2 regions of the Dehalobacter sp. DCM genome follow, and region 1 is predicted to be linked to the other one. Evidence: predicted binding sites of a transcription regulator. Region 1 holds the regulator's gene; the other holds the start of a gene.
What was found. Region 1 encodes NrdR, which represses ribonucleotide reductase genes. Its sites were predicted from a motif close to CACNANATNTNGTG; they were not measured.
Positions count from the first base shown of each region.

Region 2: LPY66_RS19620 (vitamin B12-dependent ribonucleotide reductase) is a predicted target of NrdR. The motif match lies at 5,828-5,841, and genes of this name have one in related genera.

Region 1 is NZ_CP092282.1:996,866-1,004,576, forward strand. Features, by position in the region: gene metH (methionine synthase) at 1-3,355, shown strand, start outside; gene LPY66_RS04915 (hypothetical protein) at 3,582-4,367, opposite strand; gene nrdR (transcriptional regulator NrdR) at 4,633-5,091, shown strand; gene LPY66_RS04925 (ribonucleoside triphosphate reductase) at 5,227-7,350, shown strand; gene LPY66_RS04930 (anaerobic ribonucleoside-triphosphate reductase activating protein) at 7,367-7,711, shown strand, end outside.
Region 2 is NZ_CP092282.1:4,197,790-4,205,500, forward strand. Features, by position in the region: gene fabK (enoyl-[acyl-carrier-protein] reductase FabK) at 1-104, opposite strand, end outside; gene acpP (acyl carrier protein) at 97-336, opposite strand; gene LPY66_RS19580 (beta-ketoacyl-ACP synthase III) at 339-1,331, opposite strand; gene LPY66_RS19585 (MarR family winged helix-turn-helix transcriptional regulator) at 1,412-1,864, opposite strand; gene LPY66_RS19590 (LysM peptidoglycan-binding domain-containing protein) at 2,134-2,487, shown strand; gene LPY66_RS19595 (hypothetical protein) at 2,493-2,993, opposite strand; gene LPY66_RS19600 (DUF1540 domain-containing protein) at 3,229-3,375, shown strand; gene LPY66_RS19605 (HD domain-containing phosphohydrolase) at 3,485-4,534, opposite strand; gene LPY66_RS19610 (DUF1294 domain-containing protein) at 4,796-5,071, opposite strand; gene LPY66_RS19615 (zinc-ribbon domain containing protein) at 5,358-5,657, shown strand; gene LPY66_RS19620 (vitamin B12-dependent ribonucleotide reductase) at 5,998-7,711, shown strand, end outside.

The DNA.
Region 1 (7,711 bases):
GACGAATACATTTGGCGGGACACGAATCGTCCTGGATGAATATGGGCTTGGTCAAAAGGATATTACGATTAATACTGCGGCCGCGCGGCTGGCATGTGAAGCTGCTGAAAAATGGTCTACGCCGGACAAACCGCGTTATGTGGCGGGATCAATCGGCCCAACAACTAAAATGCTATCGCTTTCTGTGGATATAACGTTTGCAGAAATGGAAGAAGCGTATTACCGACAAGCGCTGGGATTACTCCAAGGCGGGGTTGATCTGTTTGCAGTGGAAACATGTCCGGATACATTGAATATCAAGGCCGCTGGGTGTGGTATTAATCGGGCAGCAGCTGAGGTCGGTCGTGGTGTTCCGCTAATTGTATCAGTAACCATTGAACCAACAGGCACGATGCTTGCCGGACAAAATATAGAAGCGTTATATATTTCTATCGAACATTTAAAACCGCTTGCGGTAGGGATGAACTGCGGGAGCGGGGCAGACCAAATGACAGGTCATTTAAGAACGATAGCGGGAATAGCTTCTTGTGCAGTTAGCTGTTATCCGAATGCGGGACTGCCTGACGAAGAAGGGGGATATCGGCAAACGCCGGAAGAGTTCGCAGATAAAATGACCCGTTTCGCTGAAAATGGGTGGCTCAATATTGCAGGCGGATGCTGCGGCACCACTGACAAGCATATTCAGGCATTGGCTAGGGCTTTATCAGGCTGCAAACCGCGCCCAACCGGGTTATCTCTGAAAAGCAGTGTATCTGGGCTGGAACCACTCTGGCCTGAAGAGGAAAACCGTCCCCTGATCGTGGGTGAAAGAGCGAATGTGATTGGCTCTAGAAAATTTAAGGAGTTGATTGCTGAGGGACGGTATGAAGAAGGGTCGGAGATTGTTCGGAACCAGATTAAGAAGGGTGCTCAGGTTATTGATATTTGTGTCGCTAATCCCGACCGTGATGAGCTTCAGGATATGATCCGTTTTCTCCCGCAGGTTGTCAATAAGGTCAAAGCGCCATTGATGCTTGATACGACGGATCCACAGGTTTTAGAAGCAGGACTTCGTATGGTCCAGGGTAAAGCAATTATCAACTCAATCAATCTGGAGAACGGATTGGAACGCTTTAATGATGTTGTGCCGCTAGTGAAGAAATACGGTGCGGCTGTCGTTGTCGGGTTGATCGATGAACAGGGGATGGCACTGACCAGAGAACGAAAACTGGCAGTTGCCGAACGCGCGTATAACCTGCTGGTCAGCCAATTCGGACTATCCGCTGCGGACATTATTTTCGATCCGCTGACCTTCCCGGTTGGCACCGGGGATACTCATTATTTGGGCTCAGCTGTGGAAACAATCGAAGGACTTCGTCTGATTAAGAAAAAATACCCGGAATGCAAAACGATCCTGGGCGTCAGTAATGTCTCGTTTGGTCTGCCTGCCGCAGGCAGAGAAGTATTGAACGCTGTTTTTGTCTATCATAATACGCTGGCCGGATTAGACTATGCCATCGTCAATGCCGAAAAGTTAGAACGCTATGCATCCATTCCGCAGGCAGAACGGAAACTGGCTGCGGAGCTGCTTTTAACTACAAATGAACAGACATTAAAAGCTTTTACGGATTACTACCGGGAGAAACAGACCGTAGAAAAGACATCAATAGCGACGCTTACACTTGAAGAGCGGTTAGCCTCGTATATCGTTGAAGGAACGAAGAGCGGGCTGGAAAGCGACCTGCAGCAGGCAATGCTGAAATACACACCGCTGGATATTATCAATGGTCCGCTGATGAAAGGAATGGAGGAAGTTGGAAGGCTGTTTAACCAGAACCAACTCATCGTCGCCGAGGTCCTGCAGAGTGCCGAGGTCATGAAAGCGGCTGTGACCATTTTAAAACCGCATATGGCAAAAGCGGAAGAAGCAATTAAAGGCAAGATTCTTTTAGCTACGGTCAAAGGCGATGTTCACGATATCGGAAAGAATTTAGTTGAAATCATTCTATCAAACAACGGTTATCAGGTTATCAACTTGGGGGTCAAAGTCAGCTCTGAGCAATTGATTGCGGCGGCAAAACAAGAACAGCCGGATGCTATCGGGCTATCCGGATTGCTTGTCAAATCGGTACAGCAGATGCTTTTGACGGCTCAAGATCTGCAGGCTGCCGGTATAGCCTTGCCTTTGATACTCGGTGGAGCGGCATTATCCCGAAAATATACCGAGGAAAGGATTGCACCGCTATACGGCGGACCGGTACTTTATGCCCGGGATGCGATGGACGGTCTAAACTTACTTAATCACGTAATGAAAAATAGTGAAAATAACCCCCACGCTAAGTATACGGCAATTGCGGAGACCCAAACGCGTATAAAAACAGTAACAGCAGCTAATGAAAAAGCGCCTGATCCCGTTCCGGAAACCGATTTGGAGGAGTCAACCGACCATACAGCAAACCCGTGGGAGTTTCCGCTATATCGACCGCAGAGCACGGATCGTTACCTTATGCGGGATTATCCGCTGGAAGAACTGATACCAGCGCTTGATTTGCCCTTTATCCTCCGACGTTATCTTGGGGTCAAAAGAAATCCGCATCACCTGTTGAAAGAAGAATTGAATACGGCGGCCCAAGCGCTGGCTGCAGCACAAGCACACGATCAGAACCAGCTCAGGTTCGAAGAATATTTGTGTATTGTCGAGGATTTTCTTAAGGAAATTGCTGAGAAGAAATTGATCACCGTCCATGGTGTCTATGCCATTTACCCTGCATACGCTGCAGGCAATTCCATTTGCATTCTTGATTCCAGGGACGGCCAATCTGTTCTGGAGGAATTGCGCTTTCCGCGACAGCACAAAGCGAATGGGGAAAAAGGTCTGTGTCTGGCTGACTTTATCAGGCCACAGCCTGAAATTATAGGCAACGGAACGGTGCGAGACATCGCGGATTCGGATTACATCGGTATCTTTGCGCTAACAGCCGGCAAGGGTATCAGGGAAAAGGCGCATGCTTACAAGGAAGAAGGGGAGTATTTAAAATCCTTCTTGCTTCAAGTGCTGGCACTGGAACTAGCCGAAAGTTTTGCGGAAAAAATGCATGAAATTATACGCCAAGCTTGGGGCATAGAGATGCGCACAACGTTAACCAACGCCAATGGTTCAGCAGGGAAACGCCCCATAACATATCAAGGTATCCGGGTTTCACCGGGTTATCCAATATACCCGGATCTGGAGGAACAGGGCAAACTTTTCAGGCTTCTCAAACCGCAGGATATTGGGCTGGAACTAACGGAGAGTTGGATGATGGATCCGGAGGCTTCGGTTACTGCCGTTGTTTTTTCACATCCCAATGCCAGGATTTTCAATATTTTACGGTAATATTCTATAAGTTGCCAACAAATTGAGGTATAATCAAAGACCGTCCCTAATCTTGCAAGTGATTTGAGGGCGGTCTTTTTTATTATTCATTTGTTCGATCGTATTTTTTTATAATATTCCCAGCATTGGCAGCTATGATCAGCCTTAAAGTCGTGGATTCAGATGTTTTATAGGTGTTTTCTTATTGTGACAGGTTATTTGCTGATTGTCATAGCATTGAATTTGTTTAATAGTCAAAATTATAGCGCCTTCTGCTAAACAGACTGGATTGATAAGACGTATCCACGTTAGGACCTAAACCCTGTGATTCATGAAAAATCGGTGAATTTGGCTGTTCCGGCGCTGGAGGAAAGTGTGGAACCTGTGATGGCTGATGCTGATTAACCGAATGCGTTCCCGGGTTCGTTGGTGGACTCGTTATTGGATTTGGTATTTCCGATGGGAGATGAAAATGATTGCTGTAGTTAAGCAGCGTGTTTCTGTTTCTTCTTCCGAACAGCCCTGAATTTCCCGAAGGCCCAGCGTTGTGCCTTGTTTTAGAATTTTTTGTATCCTTGCGTTTATTTTTTTTGTTTTCTTTTTTTCGCGAACTAAAAATGCGGGCTAGACCTTTTTTGTTTACGGATTGAATTGACTCCTGAAGCGGCTGATCAGAGGATGTCGTCTGGGATGGCGGATTGGAGGAATCGGAAGTTGGCACTAGGGTTGATAAATTTGACGGCAGTGTCTTTACGGGCGTTCCAGGAACTCCGAGAAGTGTTGAAAGATTTCCTTTAAACAGCACGTTATTAATCATGGGGTAAGCGACACGGTTAAACAAAAATGTTCCGCTTCTGCGGGCGAGAGGGATGCCAACCTTTTTAGCCAGCGGAAGTCCTATTCTTTTAGCCAGAGGGATACCGACTTTTTCTGTTAGAAAAGGGCTAATTTTGGCTGTGATGTAGGGCTGGAGCTCTCTCATAATAATCGGAGCTGCTTTTTGTATAAGATAAGAGGATTGTTCAAGAGCCATAATAATTTCCTCCTTGTGGTTATAATGGTAAATAATTACATTAAAGCATATGCGCCATATGGGGTTGTGTGTTTGTACACCATAAATTTAAGTGTAAATAATCGTCAATACCAAAAAGAAAGCAAAACGTAAGCATAATCGATCTATCGGCAATTATTTGGATAAAAACGCCTTAGAAAGCTATTGCTTACTAGATATAGTATTGGTAAAATAAAACATATACAATATATAGGTTGATACTACAGCTATAGGAAGGATGAGGGTATTGCGCTGTCCTTTTTGTCAGAGTGATGATACTAAAGTACTGGATTCCAGGCAGATCGAGGAAGGAACAGCTATCCGACGCAGACGGGAATGTGATGTCTGCACCAAACGATTTACGACATACGAACGATATGAAGATTTCCAATTGAGTGTTGTGAAAAAGGATGGTCGAAGGGAACTATTTTCTCGGCATAAGCTCTTGTCTGGTTTAAACAGGGCTTGCGAAAAACGGCCGGTTTCCGCTGAACAATTGGAAACAATGGCTACCGATATCGAAAGAGAAATGCGCGATTTGAACGATCGTGAAGTACCCAGTGAACTTATTGGTGAAGCCGTCATGAAACGATTGTTTGAAATCGATGAGATTGCCTATATTCGTTTTGCTTCGGTTTATCGGCAGTTTAAAGATATTCAGAAGTTTATGGAAGAATTGAACGGACTGGTAAAACGACGCAAGTAAACTTCTGGCACTTCATTTACACGCCAAGTCGAACACGATGAGAACAAGGTATTTACAGTGATACAAACCATTATATCACTCAGTATTCTTTAGGTTTGCCTATTTACAAAATATAGAGAAGCGGGAGGATACACCATGTATGTTATGAAAAGGGATGGAAGAAGAGAAATATTTAATCAGGAAAAGATTTTGAAAGCGGTTGAAAAAGCGTTCATTGCCACTGAAACACCAAATGTCTCGCATTGGGCAAAAATTGTTACTGACAGAGTACTTTTTGAACTCGAAGCGGTTTACAGTAAGAACGAAGGATTTCCGATCGAACTGATTCAGGATAAAGTTGAAGACATCCTCATGCATACAGGGAATACGAATGTGGCCAGAGCCTATATCCGGTATCGCTTCCAACATGAAATTATTCGCAACCAGGAAAACGCGAAAAACGATAATAATAAACTATTTTCTGAATACCTGGGTCTTGGGACCTGGGAAATCAAAGAAAACTCGAACATGGGGTTTTCAGTTCAGGGTCTGAATCGCTTTGTCACCAGCAAAGCAACAAATGCTTTCTGGCAATCCCTGCTGCCTGCAGAAGTAGGTAAAGCGCATGACTCCGGAGCCATACATAACCACGATATGGGAGATCTTGCGCCCTACTGTGTTGGCTGGGATCTTAAAGATCTTCTACTCGTCGGCTTCAGAGGAGCTGAAGGCAAGACGACATCCAATCCGGCTAAGCATTTTCGTTCGGCACTGGGCCAAATTGTTAATTTCGTTTATACGCTGCAAGGGGAAGCTGCCGGTGCTCAGGCCCTTTCCAGTTTTGATACCTATTTAGCTCCTTTTGTCCGAGCTGATAATCTAGATTATAACCAAGTAAAACAAGGTATTCAGGAATTTATATTCAATGTCAACGTTCCAACCCGGGTGGGCTTTCAGTCTCCGTTTTTCAATATTACGCTCGATGTAAGGGCCGGCGAATCGGCAATTAAAGACGAGCCGGCTGTTATCAACGGCAAATTCTTGGATACACCTTACCGGGACTATCAGGCGGAGATGGATATCATTAATCTCGCTTTCTGTGAAGTCATGCTGGAAGGCGATGCCGATGGCAATGTCTTCAGCTTCCCAATTCCGACGTATAATATTACCAAGGGGTTTGACTGGAACAGCGAGGTATCCCGAGCGATTTTCAAAATGACAGATAAATATGGCATACCGTATTTTGCCAACTTTATCAATTCCGATATGAATCCGGAGGATGCCAGGAGTATGTGCTGTCGCTTAAGATTGGATAACCGTGAGCTTAGAAAGCGCGGCGGCGGTCTTTTTGGTGCGAATCCATTGACTGGAAGTATTGGGGTGGTTACCTTGAATCTTCCGCTTTATGGCTATCTGGCTAAAGGCAATTGGGATCAGTTCATCGCGTTGATTGATAATCATATGAACATTGCGCGCGGCTCACTCCAGACCAAACGCAAAACGTTGGAAATTTTAACAGATAACGGCTTGTATCCTTATACCAAGTTTTATTTGAGAGATATCAAAAAGCGTTTCGGCAAATATTGGACGAACCATTTCTCCACCATCGGTTTAGTTGGAATGAATGAAGCTATCCGCAATTTTACCAGCGATGCTGACGACATTACCACTGTTTTCGGACAGAATTTTGCCAAGGAAACACTCAACTACATGCGTGATCGAATCCAGCAATTCCAGGAAGAGGACGGCGATCTATATAATTTGGAAGCTACGCCGGCTGAAGGCACCAGTTACCGATTAGCCAGGATCAATAAGAAAGATTATCCGGATATCATCACTGCGGGTGATAATGAACCGTATTATACCAACTCCACGCATCTGCCTGTGGGCTATACCAGCGATCTTTTCCGAGCCGTAGAACTGCAGGATGACCTCCAGACACTGTATACCGGCGGGACTGTGCTCCACGGTTATCTGGCCGAGAGTCTGGATGATCTTGCCGTTGCGAAAGCGGTAGTGCGCAGGGTATTTGAAAACTACGAGCTGCCTTATTTCACCCTAACCCCGACCTTCAGTATTTGTGAGAATCATAAATATCTCAAGGGTGAACATTTTACCTGCCCGGAGTGTGGCAGAGAAACCTTAGTTATGACCCGTGTCACCGGATTTTATCGTCCGATTTCCGCAATGAATCCCGGCAAACAAGAAGAGAAACATCAAACCGTTAAGTACCGAATTGCCGGCGTAACGCCAAGTCTTTTCGATGGTGTAGCGAAATAATACTTTGGTGAATAATATGTTGATGCATTTAGAACCATTTTCTTTAGTGGATTATCCCGGGCATATTGTAGCAACGGTCTTTTTCGGCGGCTGTAATTTCCGGTGCGGCTATTGCCATAATCCCTCTTTGGTCCATATCACGGAGAAGTCTCAGACTTCTCCGTCTGCTGTGGTTGCATTTATGAAATCCCGGAAGGGCTTATTGGATGGTGTTTGTCTCACCGGTGGCGAGCCTTTGCTATCGATTGATCTGCTGCCTTTCGTCAGAGAAATCAAAGAGCTTGGATTCAAAGTAAAACTCGATACAAACGGAAGTAATTTGGAAAAACTTCAGGAAATCGCTGGGTATTTAGACTATATT
Region 2 (7,711 bases), 1.3 Mb from region 1:
TTGGATACGGCAGCAGCAAGGGAGCTGTCTGAGATCCATGCCATGCCGCCCTGGATCAACGGGTATTTAACACCGAGTTGATGAAAAAATTTAAAATTATTCATTGTTTCTCCTTCGACTTTCGATATACCCGACCAAATCGGATACATGCGTTATTTCATCCAGATCTTCCGTCGGAATTTCCAACTGAAAGGTATCTTCCAGCTCCATGACGATTTCAAAAATTTGTAATGAATCCACTCCGAGATCTTGCTTTATTTTCGAGTCCATCGTAATAGTATGGGCTTCACGGCTGGTCTGGGCAGCGATGATACCGCGGATCATATCGAAGATCATCGTTATTCTCCCATCGTCCATTTTATCAGCATAGCGCCATAGGTCAGTCCCCCGCCGAACCCAACAAGGATAATCAAATCACCTTTTTTAAACCTGTTGGCTTTCGCCATTTCATCCAAGGCGATCGGGATGCTTGCTCCGGATGTATTCCCAAAGCGGGGTAGGTTGACATAGAACTTGGACGCATCAAGGTTCAGCTTTTTAGCGGCTGCATCAATGATTCGCAAGTTTGCCTGGTGGGGGATAATATGATCAATATCACTAAGTGAAATTCCTGTTCCCTCCAGCGTTTTTAAAATACATTCGGGCATGACCGTAACAGCGAATTTATATACTTCTCTGCCGTTCATATAAACATACTCAGATCTTGATTCTTTGGTGCTGTCATCACGAATAAAATAATTTCTTGGCGGTAATGCCGGGCACGTCAAGCAATCCCCCTTGTTTCCGTCAGAGCCGATAATTTCCGAAATGATTCCTTGTTGTTCACCTCTTTGGAGTACCGCTGCACCGGCACCATCCGCAAATAAAACGCAGGTCGTGCGATCGGTCCAGTCCGTGATCTTCGATAGCTCTTCCGCCCCAATAACCAGAGCGGTTTTATACATTCCCGTACGAATAAATTGGGATGCTACCGTGAGCCCGTATATAAAACCTGTGCACGCTGCGTTTAAATCAAAACAGGCGGCGTTGTCAGCCCCGATATGCTTTTGCACTTGACAGGCCGTCGACGGCAAATAATCATCGGGCGTTAATGTGGCAACGATAATCAAATCCAAATCCTCGGCTGAAATGCGTGCCGATTCCAAGGCGCTGCGCGCAGCACCTACAGCAAGTTCCGTTGTCGTTTCTCCGGTCGATATCCGGCGTTCCTTGATCCCTGTTCGCGAAGTGATCCATTCGTCGCTGGTATCAACAATCTTAGCTAAATCGTCATTAGTAACTACTTTTTCCGGTATACAACTCCCCGTACCGATAAGTTCGACATTAAACATCTTTGGCTATTCCTCTCGCAATTATTTCTGACTAATAATTATTATCGTGTCTCAATGGCTGATGGTCAAATTTAACCATTTCAGTGATCGTAGGAATACTTCGTATTGAAGTAATCAGTGAGCTTCTGCAGGGATTTAATCAGAACGTCGTTCTGGTCATTCAGATCCGTAACCGTATGTTTTACCATATCCAAGTGAAATTGTTCATGGATCCGGTAGGCCAACTTTCCTTTTCGGGTCAGGCTGATATTGACAATCCGCCGGTCCCTATCATCTCTTTGTCTGGTAACATAGCCCTTTCGTACCAGATTCTTGATAAACAAAGTGAGCGCACCCATTGTAATGCCCAAATCCGCTGCAACCTGTGACATGGTTTTTTGCTGATACATCCCAATAGCCTCTATGGCATGGATTTCTGAGATGGAAAGATTATTAAACGGTCCCTTTTTGATTTCATGTTGTTCTACATCCAGTATCTGCTTAAAGGTTTTCAGCAGTAATTCGTTAAGAACATCGCTTATACTCTTTTCCATGACATCACTTCCTTCCAGACATAATCAAATATTACCTATTTTTAATTTGGTTGTCAAACAGTTTAGTAGTCAAACAAAATACGATTTCTCTCTTATTTCAACAAAATACATAAATTCCTCCGTGAATAATCGCCGCTCCTTGCCGTCCATGGCACCGCGGCATAAATTCCTCCGTGAATAAATATTTCTTGGTGAAATTGTCCACTACGTCAGACAGACAGGCTGACGCGAATAGAATAAGAAGAAAACACTGTACGGGAGTGATTTTAATGACATGTCCGAAAGGTACAATACCTTACCATATCAAACAAGGCGATACATTCTATACCTTAGCCCGAAGATTTAACACCACGGTACAGGCGATCGCATCCGTCAATATCGGGGTTGATGCCAATAACCTAATCCCCGGCAGCACCATTTGTATTCCTATCCGGAGAAGCGTTGTCCCTTGTCCGCCCGAAAACCGATATGTTATCAAAGCCGGTGACACCTTTTCTAAACTCGCAGCCCGTTATCGGATTTCTGCCGCGTCAATCCTATCCCTCAATTCCGGCGTAGACCCCACCAACCTGCAAGTTGGTCAAATCATTTGTCTTCCGATTCGACGCCGCAGGAAATCATAATAATCCTATACAATCAAGGATATCAGAAGTGACAAAACAAATAAGTTCCAGAATGATTCCAGCGCAGCCAGAATCTGTGTTCCCGGCTTTTCAGGTGTGACATTAAATGTTTCACCAACAGAAATACTGCCAATACTCAATGATAGAAAGGACATGAACTGAGTTACAGGGGTTTTCCCGATCGTTCCGGAAAAAGTATCGGGGTAGAGTGAATAGATCATATTATACGTCAGAGCAAATAAAAGAATCACCGATACCAGCGGCAAAATAATATCCTTCAACTTCGCATCTTTGCTTTCATCTAACTCTAACAACTGGAAAATATAGGCACCTGCTCCCAGTGAGGCCAAGATGGTATAGATATCCGTAAAAAAAATGAATTTCCGGTACCCAAAAGATAGGCTGCGGCCATAAAATCCAAAGCTGGTAACCCATGCAGCTGCCGTTCCCAGGATCGCCGGCGTCAGCAGGATGATATTCGCTGTAGCTTCATTTCTTTGGTTCATCGTGGATATTGTGCCGTAATGTTGTGGTGTGTACGGCTGGTTATAGTACAAATTATGATGATAAGGATACCGCATATTACACATGGTCATACTCCCGTAAATATATTGGATGTATTAATATATGCGGAGAAATTTACCATTGATTTCCACCACAGTTAGTTACACATAGAAATTTATATTTAATCCATAATAACTAATGAATCTTAAGTTATTCAGCAATAGGAGGTGGAAATCCATGCCAACCATTAAATGCACGGTTACCGAATGTCAATACAATCACGATGTTATGTGCGACGCCCCTATGATTCAGATCAATCACAACAGCGGCGTTAAAGTATCTCAGGGCTCGGAAGAAACGCAGTGTGATACCTTCAAACCATGAAATCAAATTCACTGAAGGCATAAAATTAATCCCTGAATAAAAACGCGATCCGTGAAAGAGGTCAATAAAACCCTCAGTGGATCGCGTATTTCGTCATAATGGGAGAATTTTAATTGTAAATATCGGTAATCTCATTAATAACCGGTACGATTCTCAGAAAGTGGTCTACAAGATAGGGGTCGAAGTGAGTTCCTCTTCCTCTCTCTATTTCAGCTACAGCATCTTCCTTATGCCACGCTTTTTTATAGGGCCGCTCTGAGATAAGGGCATCAAAAACATCACAAATCGCTGTTATTCGGCCTACCAAAGGAATTTCCTGCCCTTTTAGGCCAAATGGGTAACCGCTGCCATCCCACTTCTCATGATGATAAAGCGATATTTGTTCTGCAAGTCTGAGCATCTCCGCTGTGCTGCCCGTCAGGATCTGTGCCCCTTTAACGGTGTGGGTTTTCATCTTTTCCCATTCGTCCGGACTAAGCTTTGAGGGCGTAAGTAATATTTCATCCGGTATACCTATTTTCCCAATATCATGCAGCGTGCTGGCATGATAGATTAATTCGCAGTCGTTTTCCGGTAGTCCGTATGCTTTTCCTAACTCATATGTATATTTGCTCATCCGCGTAATGTGATTACCTGTTTGACAATCCCGAAACTCCGCAGCCCGTGCCAAACGGTTGATCAGTTCCACCTGTAACCCTTGAAGTTCTTTGGTTCGCTCTTCTACCTTATCCAGCAGCCTGCGGTTGTTTTCTCGAATATCGTTATGCATTATCCTGATTTCCAATACATTTTTTATACGGATCAGGACTTCTGCATAATCAAAGGGCTTTCCTATAAAGTCTCTCGCACCTGCCATAAAAGCCCTTAGTCTGTATTCTGATTCATCATAAGCCGTCATTGCAATGATGGGAATGATATCTTCTTCCTTGATATTCTTCAATTGCTCCATAACTTCAAATCCGTCGAGATAAGGCATTTTTAAATCCAGCAAAATCAAGTCTGGATGGTATTGCAGATATAAATCCAGGGTTGTTCTGGAATCCGTTGTCGAGATGATCTGTGTATAGCCAGACATTTTGAGTAACTTTTCTAGCAAAAGGATATTGACAGAATTATCATCAACGATGAGTATTCTTGATTTTGAAATAAAACTGTCCATATTAATCGTTTTCAACCTCCAAAATGTCGATATCTCGGAGCAAAATTCACGAAGTGTTTGTCACCTTTAATAATATACAACAACATGGCGGATAATTCTACATAATATGTAATATTACGATAAATATTTCGACGTTTATGGCTCATTGACTGTATTCTCTTTTCAATTTGGAATTTTCTTCATTATACATCATTTTGCCATTAATTTACACCCATAAAATACCTTAATTTTGAAAATTTTTTCATTTTTATCGAAATATGTTTATATTGTTTGCAGCAGGTAAATCAAACATAGGACATTCAGAACAATGATCAGGGGGATTCCTATGACAAATTTTCTATGCTGCGTTTTATGTCGAAGTACATGCATCGCCGCATAAATGCCTGAGGCTCCCATAATCAAACCGATCAAGAAGATACGAACCTCCGGTACACGCCACCCGCCTTGTTTTGCTTTAAGCTTATCATAAGCCATCATAAAAAATCCGATGAGATTGACAACTGAGAAATAAATCCAAATAATGTTTCCGGCGTCCATTTTCTAAACCTCTCTTATGATTACTTCAATAACAATTATGATTAGTAAAACCCCCAGGTGTCAATCTTGGGGCATCCTTGTCTTTCCAAAAAATAGTACAGCACAATTATTTCCAGATTTGAAAGATAATTTTGACTTTTCTTTGACAATTTGCATATTTTTGGTTATACTAATAATTGCTCGTTCATATTTAGAGGAATAAGAAGACCTTCTCGATTGCCGCTGGCTCTGGGAAGTCGTCGAATCAACTTCCAAAAAAGCGGGTAATAAATCTAGGAGGTCATTTATGTATAATGACAAGACTCTAAGTTGTAAAGACTGTGGCCGTGAATTCGTTTTCTCTGCTTCAGAACAGGAATTCTACGCAGAAAAAGGATTCACCAATGAACCAGGTCGTTGCCCCGAGTGCCGTTCTGCCAGAAAAGCTCAGAACAGAAATGGTGGCTATTCACGCCCCCAGCGTGAAATGTTCCCTGCTGTATGCTCATCTTGCGGCAAAGAAACCACAGTACCTTTCCAACCGACCGGTGACAAACCTGTTTATTGCCGTGACTGTTACCAACCCCGTTCCAGAAACAACTGGTAATCTTAGGATTTAACAAACCCTCTTGGATGCAATTCATCCAAGAGGGTTTTTTATGTTTGATCAGAATATTTTTGGGAAATTGTGTCACATTAAGAAAAATTAAAAGAAACAGCATAACCTCATCACTAATAATGGATAATGCACCCTGAAGCCCCAGACTGGCCGTTGACTACTAGATATAGTGCTGATATTATTAATAGGTACTATTTGTAGTAACCATACATAAGCATGGCCACGGAACCCTTTAAGAGCAAATAGCCAGACATTATATAAGAAACTGGAGGTACAGATATTGGAAGAGATCAGGGAAAATTGGAACGACTGGGAAAAAACAAACCTTATGCCTAACGCCAGAGTCGTCCTGGAAAAGAGATATTTAAAGAAGGAAGACGACGGAACATACGAAACGCCGGAAGCCATGTTTTATCGGGTTGCTTCGGTTGTGGCCGGTGCAGAAAAAAACTATGGCATCAATGAAAAGGCGATCAAAGATCTGACTCGGGAGTTCTATACGGCTATGGCTAATTTGGAATTCATGCCGAATTCTCCTACCTTGATGAATGCCGGGCGTGATTTAGGTCAGCTCAGCGCGTGTTTTGTTCTTCCTGTTGAAGACAGCATGGAGGATATTTTTGATGCCCTGAAAAATGCTGCCATTATTCACAAATCCGGCGGCGGTACCGGTTTTAATTTTTCCAGGCTTCGCCAAAAAAACAGCATGGTTCGTTCAACTGGCGGTGTGGCCTCAGGCCCTGTTTCTTTTATGAAAGTCTTTAATGCCGCAACTGAAGCTGTAAAACAGGGCGGAACACGGCGCGGCGCTAATATGGGGATCCTTCGGGTCGATCATCCGGATATCCTGGAATTTATCCGCTGTAAAGAGGACAATAAAGATATTAATAATTTCAATATTTCCGTCGCTGTTACCGAGACCTTTATGCGGGCGGTAGAAGCGAATTCGCATTATGACCTGATCGATCCGCATTCCGGGAAAGAAGTTGGTCAGCTCCCGGCAAAAGACGTATTTGCGAAGATTGTCGATCACGCCTGGCGAAACGGAGAACCAGGCATCATCTTCGTTGACCGGATGAACCGAGATAATCCCACCCCAAAAGTGGGTGAAATTGAAGCAACCAACCCCTGCGGTGAACAGCCTTTGCTTCCCAATGAAGCCTGTAATCTGGGTTCGATCAATCTAAAGCTGATGATAACCGAAAAGGATGGTCAGCCGGCTATCGACTGGGAACGTCTTGGCTATATTACCCGACTGGCCACCCGATTCCTGGACGACGTGATCGATGTGAATCAGTATCCGCTGCCAGTCATAGAAAAAATGGTAAAAGGCAACCGCAAGATCGGACTTGGCGTTATGGGTTTCGCCGATTTGTTAATTTTGCTGAAAATCCCTTATACCTCGGATGAGGGTGCCGCCTATGCCGAGAAGATCATGGAGTTTATTCGCACAGAATCGCGCATCGAATCACAACGATTGGCAAAGGAACGCAGCGTTTTCCCCAATTTTAAAGGTTCGATGTATGATGGCAAAATCAAACTGCGTAATGCCACGTTGACGACAATTGCCCCGACCGGAACCATCTCCATGATTTGCAGTGCCTCCAGCGGCGTTGAACCTCTGTTTGCTGTCGCTTATACCAAGACAGTAATGGATGGCACAGCACTGATCGAGGTCAATCCGCTTTTTGAAGAATACGCTCGTAAATATGGGTTTTACTCCCACGAACTCATGGCTAAAACTGCTGAACGTGGAACTGTATCCGGCTTGACGGAAGTTCCCCAGTGGGTACAGGATATCTTTGTCACCGCTCAGGAAATTAAACCGGAATGGCATATTAAGATCCAGGCTGCGTTTCAGCAGTATACCGATAATGCCGTATCCAAGACAATCAATTTCGCCAATTCCGCGACGCGAGATGATGTTGCCGAAGCCTTTCGTTTAGCTTTTGAATTGGGGTGTAAAGGTATTACGGTCTATAGGGACGGCAGCCGGGAACAGCAGGTTCTCTCTGCCGGTACAAAGGACTGCGAAAAATCAA